DNA from 3 places in the Enteroscipio rubneri genome. Region 2 is predicted to be linked to each of the others. Evidence: predicted binding sites of a transcription regulator. Region 2 holds the regulator's gene; each other region holds the start of a gene.

Region 1 (3,280 bases), on a different contig from region 2:
TCATCGGTAACGGCGTGGTGGTGGACCCCGGCGTGCTTATCAAAGAGATGGCCATGCTCGAGGCCGAGGGAATCTCCTGCAAGAACCTCAAAATCAGCTGTGATGCGCACATCATCATGCCGTACCACAAGGACTTCGACGGTGCGGATGAGAAGCGTCTCGGCGAAAACAAAATTGGCACGACGAAGCGCGGCATCGGACCGTGCTATCAGGACAAGGCCGCCCGCAAGGGCATCCGCGTGCAGGATCTGCTGGACGAGAAGATCTTCCGCCTCAAGCTGGAAGCCGTGCTCGCTCAGAAGAACCCCGTTCTCGAGAAGATCTACGGCCTGCACACCTATACGGTCGACGAGATCTGCGAGGAATATCTGCCCTACGCCCGCATCCTCAAACCCTATATGGCTGAAACGGCGCAGCTGCTGAACGAAGCAGTGCGCGAAGGCAAATCGATACTTTTCGAGGGCGCCCAGGGAACGCTGCTCGACATCGACCACGGCACGTACCCGTACGTCACCTCGTCGTCGTGCTGCGCCGGCGGCGCGTGCACGGGTTCGGGCGTGGGTCCCACGGCTATCGATCGGGTGCTCGGTATCCAGAAGGCCTACATCACGCGCGTCGGCGGCGGCCCGTTCCCCACTGAGCAGCGTTTTCCCGAAGACGGCGGCGAGGGCGAGGAAGCCGAGGTCGGCGAGCTTCTGTGCAAGGTGGGCCACGAGTTCGGCGTGACCACGGGGCGCAAGCGCCGCTGTGGCTGGTTCGACGCCGTCATTGCGCGCTACGCTGCCGAGGTCAACGGCCTTACCGATGTGGCGCTCACGAAGCTCGACGTGCTCTCCGCGTTCGACACCATCAAGGTGTGCACGGCCTACGAGTGCGAAGGCAAGGTATACGACTACTTCCCCATGCAGCAGAGCGTGCTGTTCCACGCGAAGCCCGTGTACGAGGAGCTGCCCGGCTGGAAGGGCGTCGACATCACCGAATGCCGCACCTTCGAGGAGCTGCCCGAGAACGCGCAGCGCTACGTGGAATATTTGGAGGAGATCACCGGCGTGCCCATCAGCATTATTGCCGTGGGCCCCGACCGCGACCAGACCATCATGCGCGGCTGGGATCGGTAGGGGGATCTGGCGGCCGGCAGGCCGCCGGAACGGCGCGATGCTGCGACTTCGCAGCATCGCGCTTTGCCGCTCCAGGCCTTCCTCGCGCACTGAAGTACGCTTCGTCTGGCTTTCACGGCAAAGCGGGGCGCTGCAAAAGGCCTCACCGACGTTGCGAACGGCTGGTGAGCGAACGACCTGGGAGCGAATGAGCTGCAGCACAAAATGTTTCACGGGAAACATTGTGCCTCAAAGAAGTGCGACGAAGGAACAAATGTTTCACGTGAAACACTGCACCATCGGCGCGCTGGGCGCGACGAACGAGCGAACGAGAACGGGCTTTGGGTTTGAAAGGACCTGACATGAACATCTTGGTGTTGGGAGGCGGCGGTCGCGAGCATGCCATCGCCTGGGCGTTGGCGAAGTCGCCGAAGACCGACGAGCTGTACGTGGCGCCAGGCAACGGCGGTACGGCGGCCATTGCGCACAACGTCGCGGATTTGGATGTGGAAGACGGGCAATCCGTGCTTGCATTCGCGCGCGAGCACAACATCGGACTCGTGGTCATCGGACCCGAAGCGCCGCTTGTGGCCGGCGTGGCCGATGTGCTGCGTAAAGAAGGGCTGGCTGTGTTCGGCCCCGATGCCCAGGGTGCGCGACTCGAGGGCAGCAAGACGTTCAGCAAGAAGTTCATGGACGCCAACGGCATTGCCACCGCGCGCTACGCCAGCTTCACCGAGCTGGATCCGGCGCTTGCCTACGTGCGCGAGCTGGGGGCTCCCATCGTCGTAAAGGCCGACGGCTTGGCCGCCGGCAAAGGCGTGATCGTGGCCGATGATCTGGAGGATGCCGAGGAAGCCGTGCGCTCTTGCTTCGACGGCGCATTCGGCGAAGCGGGCTCGACGGTGCTCATTGAAGAGTGCCTCGATGGCCCTGAGTGCTCGCTTCTGGCGTTCGTCACGGGCGGCAAGGCCTTCTGCATGACCACGGCTCAGGATCACAAGAGGGCCTTCGACGGGGATCTGGGCCCCAACACGGGCGGCATGGGCGTGTACTCGCCGGTGCCCATCGTTGATGCCGACGAGCTGGCCGGTATGCGGGCGGTCATGGAGAATGCTGCCGCTGCGACGGCTCGCGCGCCGTTCGAACGCGAGTACCGCGGTGTGCTGTACGGCGGATTCATGCTGACCTCGGAAGGCCCGAAGGTGCTCGAGTTCAACGCGCGCTTTGGAGATCCGGAGACGCAGGTCGTGCTTCCGCGTCTCGATGCTGATCTGGTTGATATCATGCTGGCCGTAGCCGAAGGCCGGCCGGATGATATTGAACTGCGCTGGTCCGAGCAATGGGCCGTGTGCGTGGTGTTGGCGAGCGAAGGGTATCCCGGTGCTTACGAGAAAGGAAAGGTCATCCTGGGGATTGAGGAGGCCGAAGAGCTGGAAGGCGTCACGGTGTTCCATGCGGGCACTGCGCGCAACATCGATGACGAACTGGTTACCGCCGGCGGCCGCGTGCTGAACGTCGTAGCGCTCGGCGATTCGTTCGACGAGGCTCGCGAACGCGCTTACGAGGCGGTCGACCTCATCAACTTCGAGGGCAAGCAGTACCGCACCGATATCGGCAAACGCGCTGCAGCCGGCCGAGAAGCCTGGGATTAGCACCATCAGGGGGTGCCCTTCGGGGCACCTTTGCGGTTTTGCACCAAACGGAAGAGGTCATCGTTTTGCTATCTGAACGCATGCTCACGGCCGTCGTACGGCAGTGCACAAAACAGTATTTGAAACTGGAGCCTACCGATGATGCGCGGGTTCCCGCGCCCGTTCCGGGTCAGCGTTATATGCTATACATGCACGTGCCGTTCTGCGAGCGGCTATGCCCATACTGCTCGTTCAACCGTTTCCCGTTTTCCGAGAAGCGCGCGGTTCCCTATTTTGAGAATCTGCGCAAAGAGATGATGATGCTCAAGGATTTGGGTTACGATTTTGACAGCCTCTACGTGGGCGGGGGCACGCCCACCATCATGATCGACGAGCTGTGCGACACCATCGATCTGGCGAAGGAAACGTTCTCCATCCAGGAAGTATCCAGCGAAACGAATCCGAATCATCTGATCCCGACGTACTTGGACAAGCTGCAGGGCCGCGTGCAGCGCTTGAGCGTGGGCGTGCAGAGCTTCGACGACGGCC
Region 2 (3,280 bases):
GGATACGCGCATAATGACGAGTTGAGCGATGCGGTCTCCGCGCTTGATCTCAAAAGGCTTGTGCGCGTCCAGATTGACGAGAACAGACTGCAGCTCGCCTCGGTAACCGCTGTCGATAAGACCGGGAGCATTTACTAGCGAAACGCCATGCTTTATAGCAAGTCCGCTTCGGGGCAGGACAAAACCAGCGTACCCTCTCGGAATAGACACGGCAATGCCGCAGGGTACGAGTGCTCGTTCGAACGGATGCAGAACCAGATCGATCGTTGAGCGCAAATCGACACCAGCATCGCCGGGATAGGCGTATGCAGGGATTGGCAGCTCCGGATCGAGCTGTTTGAGCGGCACGGCAATGCCCTCCATCAGCTCATCCCTTCCAATGCGGCAGCGAATTCCTCGATGTTCTGGAAGTCCTTGTATACGCTTGCGAAGCGTACATACGCGACATCGTCGAGCTTTGCAAGGCGGACAAGAGCCATATCGCCGAGCTCTTTGGACTTGATCTCGTTCTTTGATGCATTGCGGAGTTCAGACTCGATGCTCTCGATGAGCGTCGCTACCTGTTCTGGAGAAATAGGTCTTTTTGCACAGGCGATAAGCAGGCCTCTCATAAGTTTTTCGCGATCGTAGACTTCAGACGATCCATCGGACTTGATGACTATAAGCGGAGTGTCGCCAAGCCGCTCATAGGTAGTGAAGCGATGACCGCATTCGAGGCATTCACGGCGCCGACGAATGGTCGCACCGTCTTCGGATGGTCGAGAATCGACAACTTTCGATTCGGAATGACCGCAGGATGGACAGCGCATGGCACTCCTTCTGTCAGCGTTTTTTCCACCCTAACATACTAGATATTGTGGTTCAATGAAATCGATGAAATCATTGGAAAGAGCGTCAAGGCCGATGATGGTTCGGACATGTCCATACCCAATGTGTTCATGTCGGTGCCTGCGGCTATGTCCCGATCCTTTATGAGAAGGTCGGGCGCGCATCGCCCTCGCGTAGTCGATGCCGGCCGATGGGGCTGGTCGACTTCAAGAACCTCGGAGGGGAAATATCAAAAGCGATTCGATCATCGCAAGCAGAGCGACGGAAGGCTTTTGTTGATGTCCTCCATGAGGGTGTGTTATAAAGCAAGGAACAACCCAAAAAACGCCGTTGCGCAGAGCGTGAATCCGCCAACGGTCGCCTGCAGGAGGTTCATACGATCGAAGGGTTTTCCCGCTGCGTCTCCTGATCGCAGCTCTGTAACGAACTGCGATCTGAGAACGTTCCTATCGATTCGACCGAGTTTACTATGATATCCGAAGCAGGAACTGTCTGAACTTGGGCTCGATGGACGATCGCTTTGGTACGGCCCGGGAAATACGATAATCTCGGCCTCATGCTCGGCGGTCTCGATCGCTTCCAAGCGAAGAGCGGACGTTCCCTCGACAAGATATTTCGTCGCATATTTCTTCATTTTTACCCTCCTGCTCTTGCGTAGAACCTTTGTTCGCGTATATAATAGGTCGAACAAAGGTTCATGTCAAGAGACTTTAAAACATTTGTTCGCTAGTAGTATCGGACGACGAAAGGACGACCCTATGGCCGAGAAGGTAACGAAGCGCCAGCAAGCGGTGCTCGACTGCATCGAGGAGTGCATCAGGGAGAAGGGGTATGGTCCTACCGTGCGCGAAGTATGCCAGAGCCTCGGGCTTTCCTCCCCTTCAACCGTCCATGTGCATCTTAAGGCGCTCGAACAGAAGGGACTCATCAAGCGCGATCCGCTCAAATCGCGCTCGATAGCGCTCACGTATCCGCTTGAGGACGCGGCGCTTGCCACGAATGTCATCCAACCTTCGTTCAGCAAGATCGTGAACGTTCCGCTCGTCGGTAACGTTGCGGCCGGTTCGCCCATCCTTGCCGAAGAGAACATAACCGACACGCTTTCGCTTCCGACCGATATCGTGGGCGACTCCCCTTCGTTTTTGCTGTCGGTACGCGGCGAGTCGATGATCGAAGCGGGCATCAACGATGGCGACTACGTGGTCGTGAAGGAGCAGCCTGTCGCCGACAACGGCGATATCGTGGTCGCTCTGGTCGATGACGGTGCAACGGTCAAGCGGTTCTACAAAGAACAGGGGCACGTACGTCTGCAGCCGGAGAACTCCACGATGGAGCCTATCATCACGACTGATTGCTCGATTGCTGGCAAGGTTGTCGCGGTGTTCCGTCGGCTTTGATAATCTTGGTCGATATTGCATGAAAGAAGCCGACTCGCCGGTTTGCAATCGGCGAGTCGATGTCTGAATGCGCTCGATCAACCGGGTCGGTGCGTGCATGTGGTCGACTTGATAGGTTGGCCGCATAGTCCAGCGAGACTGGATGCGTGTTGGTCGAAAAGCTCGCCTTCTGAATACGTCGAATGCTTCAGTTGCTTTCCGAGAACGCGCGGAATAGGCCGGCGTATGAAGGAGCGGCCAGCATGACAATGTGCGTGCCGGCTTCCTCATGCGTTTCCGAGAGAATACGGCAACGCTCGTGGGCAACGGATACCAAATCCCCGCGATCGTAAGGTATGACCACGTTCATATGCGTGTCGTGCGACGACGCGACGCGGGCTATATGGGAAACGAGCTCGTCAACTCCCTCTCCTGTTGCCGCCGAGACGAACTGCGCCTGTGCGTAACGAGATCGCAGTGCCGCGAGTCCTTCGTTATCAAGCACATCGCACTTGTTAAACACCAGCACACGCTTGATGTTCTGGGCCCCGATCTGCCCGAGAACATCCTCGACAGCAGCTATCTGGGCTTCGTACTGGTCGGAAGAGGCGTCGACAACGTGCAAGACGAGATCAGCCCCCGTAATCTCGTCGAGTGTCGACTTGAACGCTTCGACGAGCGTCGTGGGGAGTTTCTGGATGAATCCAACAGTGTCGGTAATTGTGATCTCGCGGCCTTCCGGCAGCTCGAACCTGCGGGTCGTCGAGTCGAGCGTGGCGAACAATTTGTCGTAGGCGAGGACATCGGCATTCGTCAGTCGATTGATCAAGCTCGACTTGCCGGCATTGGTGTAGCCGGCAAGAGCCACCTTGTACATGCCGCTTTCGTAGCGGCTCTCACGCTGTACGGCCCGAACCTCAGCCAGATGCTTGAGCTCGCGCTTGATGGAGGTGATGCGCTTGCGCACCATGCGCCGGTCAACCTCGAGCTGGCTCTCCCCCTCTCCGAAGCGGGAGCCTACGCCACCGCCCATTCGGTTCGAAGCAAGGTGCGCCCACATACCGCGCAACCGCGGC
Region 3 (3,280 bases), on a different contig from region 2:
GCGCAGGAACCCCTCCTTGTCGGCATCGAGGATGGCTACGAGCGAGACCTCGGGCAAGTCCAGGCCCTCGCGCAGCAGGTTGATGCCTACGAGCACGTCGAACTTGCCCTGGCGTAGCTCGCGCAGGATCTCCACACGTTCGAGCGTGGCGATGTCCGAGTGCATGTAACGCGCCTTCACGCCTTGGTCCAGCAAGTGGTCGGTCAGGTCCTCCGCCATCTTCTTCGTGAGCGTCGTAATGAGCACGCGCTCGTCGCGGGCGGCGCGGTCCTTCGACTCGTCGATGATGTCGTCGATCTGGGAGGCGCTCCCGCGCACGATGATCTCGGGGTCCAGCAGGCCGGTCGGGCGGATGATCTGCTCCACCTGCTGCTGCGACACCTTCTGCTCGTAGTCGCCCGGCGTGGCCGACACGTACACGAACTGCGGAATGCGCTCCTCGAACTCGTCGAAGCGCAGCGGGCGGTTGTCCAGGCAGCTGGGCAGGCGGAACCCGTGCTCGGCCAGCGTGATCTTGCGCGAACGGTCGCCCTCGTGCATGCCGCGAATCTGCGGCACCGTCACATGGCTCTCGTCGATGATGCAGAGGAAGTCCTTCGGGAAGTAGTCGATCAGCGTGTAGGGCGGCTCACCCGGCGAGCGCCCGTCGATGTGGCGCGAGTAGTTCTCGATGCCGGAGCAGAAGCCCATCGTCTCCATCATCTCCAGATCGTAGTTCGTGCGCATCTCCAAACGCTGCGCTTCGAGCAGCTTGCCCTCCTCCTTGAACTGCTGCAGGCGCTCGCGCAGCTCGTCGCGGATGGTGCCGAGCGCGCGGTCCATCTTCGGGCGCGTGGCCACGTAGTGCGACGCGGGCCAGATGGGCAGCGCCTCAAACTCGTTCACCACCTCGCCCGTGACGTTGTCCACTTCCGCGATGCGCTCTATCTCGTCGCCCCAGAACTCGATGCGCAACGGGTTGTCCGCATAGGGCGGGAACACGTCCAGGTTGTCGCCGCGCACGCGGAACGTGCCGCGCTTCAGCTCGTAGTCGTTGCGGTCGTACTGGATGTCGATGAGCTCGTGGATGACGTCGTCGCGGTCCATTTCCTTCTGTTTGTCCACGAACACCGCCATGCCGGCGTAGTCCATGGGGCTTCCGATGCCGTAGATGCATGACACCGAGGCCACCACGATGCAGTCGCGCCGCGAGAGCAGAGCCGACGTGGCCGCATGGCGCAGCTTCTCCACCTCCTCGTTGATGGAGGCGTCCTTCTCTATGAACGTGTCGGACGAGGGCACGTAGGCCTCGGGCTGGTAGTAGTCGTAGTACGACACGAAGTACACCACGGAGTTGTTCGGGAAGAACTCCTTCAGCTCGCTGGCCAGCTGGGCCGCGAGCGTCTTGTTCGGCGCCATGACCAGCGTGGGCTTCTGCACGGCCTCGATGGTCTTGGCCATGGTGAACGTCTTGCCCGAGCCGGTCACGCCCAGGAGCGTCTGGTAGCGCAGGCCCTCCTCGACCCCGCGGGCCAGCTTCTCGATGGCCTGCGGCTGGTCGCCCGACGGCTCGAAGGGCGACACCACCTTGAGAGGCGTCGTTGCCAGCCGCACCTCCGGCAGCTTGCCCTCCATTTCAAGACCATCGATGTTAGAGAGATGCGCCATGCTGCTCCTTCCCGCATAGGTAAGGGAACCAGTGTAGCACAGCCGACCTGACATGAACATATGTTCGTGATAAAACCGTAAGGAGCGGGAAGCTTCCGCGACAAGCCTGCACCGGTCCCATCGCTGATCCAACGTGAGTTGTCGCTCGCCCGACGTGCGCTCCATCTTAAATCGATATCGATTCTCCACCCTGTTCGAGGCGTACCGGCATGCCGTGGTATACTCGATCGCCGTCGGCGGCGGACAGACGAAAAGGAACCGGCATGAGCACAATCAAGAAGCACCTCCCCGGCGTGGTCGTATGCCTGGCCATAGCCCTGCCGTGCTGGTTCGCCGGGCAAGCGCTTCCCCTCATCGGCGGGCCCGTGTTCGCCATCGTGGCCGGCATGGCTCTGGCCGTGTTCTGGAAGCAGCCTACGCGCGGATCCGTGCAGCACGGCATCGCATTCACCGGAAAGAAGGTGCTGCAGGCCGCCGTCGTGTTGCTAGGCTTCGGTCTGAACCTTGCTCAGATTGCCCAGGTGGGCATGATGTCGCTTCCCATCATCGGCGCCACGGTCGCCACGGCGCTCATCGTTGCGTTCGCGCTCCATTCAGTGCTGCACATGCCGTCGGAAACGTCGACGCTCATCGGCGTGGGATCGTCCATCTGCGGAGGCTCAGCCATCGCGGCCACCGCGCCGGTCATCAAGGCCGACGACAAAGACGTCGCTCAGGCCATTTCTGTCATCTTCCTGTTCAACGTGCTGGCAGCGCTCATCTTCCCCTCACTCGGAGGTGCGCTCGGTATGTCGAACGAAGGCTTCGGCCTGTTCGCCGGCACCGCGGTAAACGACACTTCTTCGGTCACAGCCGCTGCCGCCGCGTGGGACGGCATGCATCCGGGATCGAATGCGCTCGATCAGGCCACCATTGTGAAGCTCACGCGCACGCTCGCCATCATCCCCATCACGCTCGTACTCGGTATCTGGGTGGCACGACGCGAGCGTCGCGATCCAGCCGCACTCGAGGCGCAGCAGCACAATGTGGTCATGCCCTCGGGCAAACTTGGCGGGTTTAGTTTGCGCCGTGCGCTGCCAGCATTCATCGTGCTGTTCCTACTCGCATCCGTCTTCACGACGCTCGCTGCAGCTGCCGGCGTCGACATGATGCTGTTCGAGCCGCTCAAGACGCTGTCGAAATTCTTCATAGTCATGGCCATGGCGGCCATCGGTCTGAACACCGATATTGTGCATCTGGTGAAAACCGGCGGCAAGCCCATCTTTATGGGGCTTTGCTGCTGGATCGCCATAGCCGCCGTCAGCCTGGGGATGCAGCACGTCCTCGGGCTGTGGTAGCCGGAACATCGAATATCGCCCGAGAAAACGAAGCCCGATTGCCGGGCTTCGTTCGCTTTACAGATCCTTCGAGTACTCGCTCCACCAGGCTAGCACCTTGTTACGCATCTCCTCGGGGGTGCCGTCGTTGTTGAATACCACGTCGGCTGCCTCAATGCGCTCGGCATCGGTGATCTGGCGGGCAATACGGCGACGCACGTCGTCCTCGTCCCAGCCGCTCTTGACCGCGCGCTCAATGCGCATGTCGAGCGGAGCAAGCACCGCGATAACCACGTCAGCATCGTAGGCGATCGATG

What was found. The regulator LexA, encoded in region 2, represses DNA repair genes until DNA is damaged. The targets are predictions, from matches to a motif close to CNAACANNTGTTNG.
Region 1: the regulator LexA is predicted to act here: its motif matches at 1,365-1,378, upstream of purD (phosphoribosylamine--glycine ligase).
Region 3: the regulator LexA is predicted to act here: its motif matches at 1,701-1,714, upstream of uvrB (excinuclease ABC subunit UvrB).

What each region holds. Positions count from the first base shown of each region.
Region 1 covers NZ_CAWVIN010000003.1:991,626-994,905, forward strand. The annotation lists gene ABGT83_RS11125 (adenylosuccinate synthase) at 1-1,118, shown strand, start outside; gene purD (phosphoribosylamine--glycine ligase) at 1,460-2,752, shown strand; gene ABGT83_RS11135 (radical SAM protein) at 2,818-3,280, shown strand, end outside.
Region 2 covers NZ_CAWVIN010000002.1:668,882-672,161, forward strand. The annotation lists gene dut (dUTP diphosphatase) at 1-363, opposite strand, end outside; gene nrdR (transcriptional regulator NrdR) at 363-809, opposite strand; gene lexA (transcriptional repressor LexA) at 1,587-2,225, shown strand; gene hflX (GTPase HflX) at 2,413-3,280, opposite strand, start outside.
Region 3 covers NZ_CAWVIN010000003.1:1,480,790-1,484,069, reverse strand. The annotation lists gene uvrB (excinuclease ABC subunit UvrB) at 1-1,647, opposite strand, end outside; gene ABGT83_RS13125 (YeiH family protein) at 1,911-2,984, shown strand; gene coaE (dephospho-CoA kinase) at 3,042-3,280, opposite strand, start outside.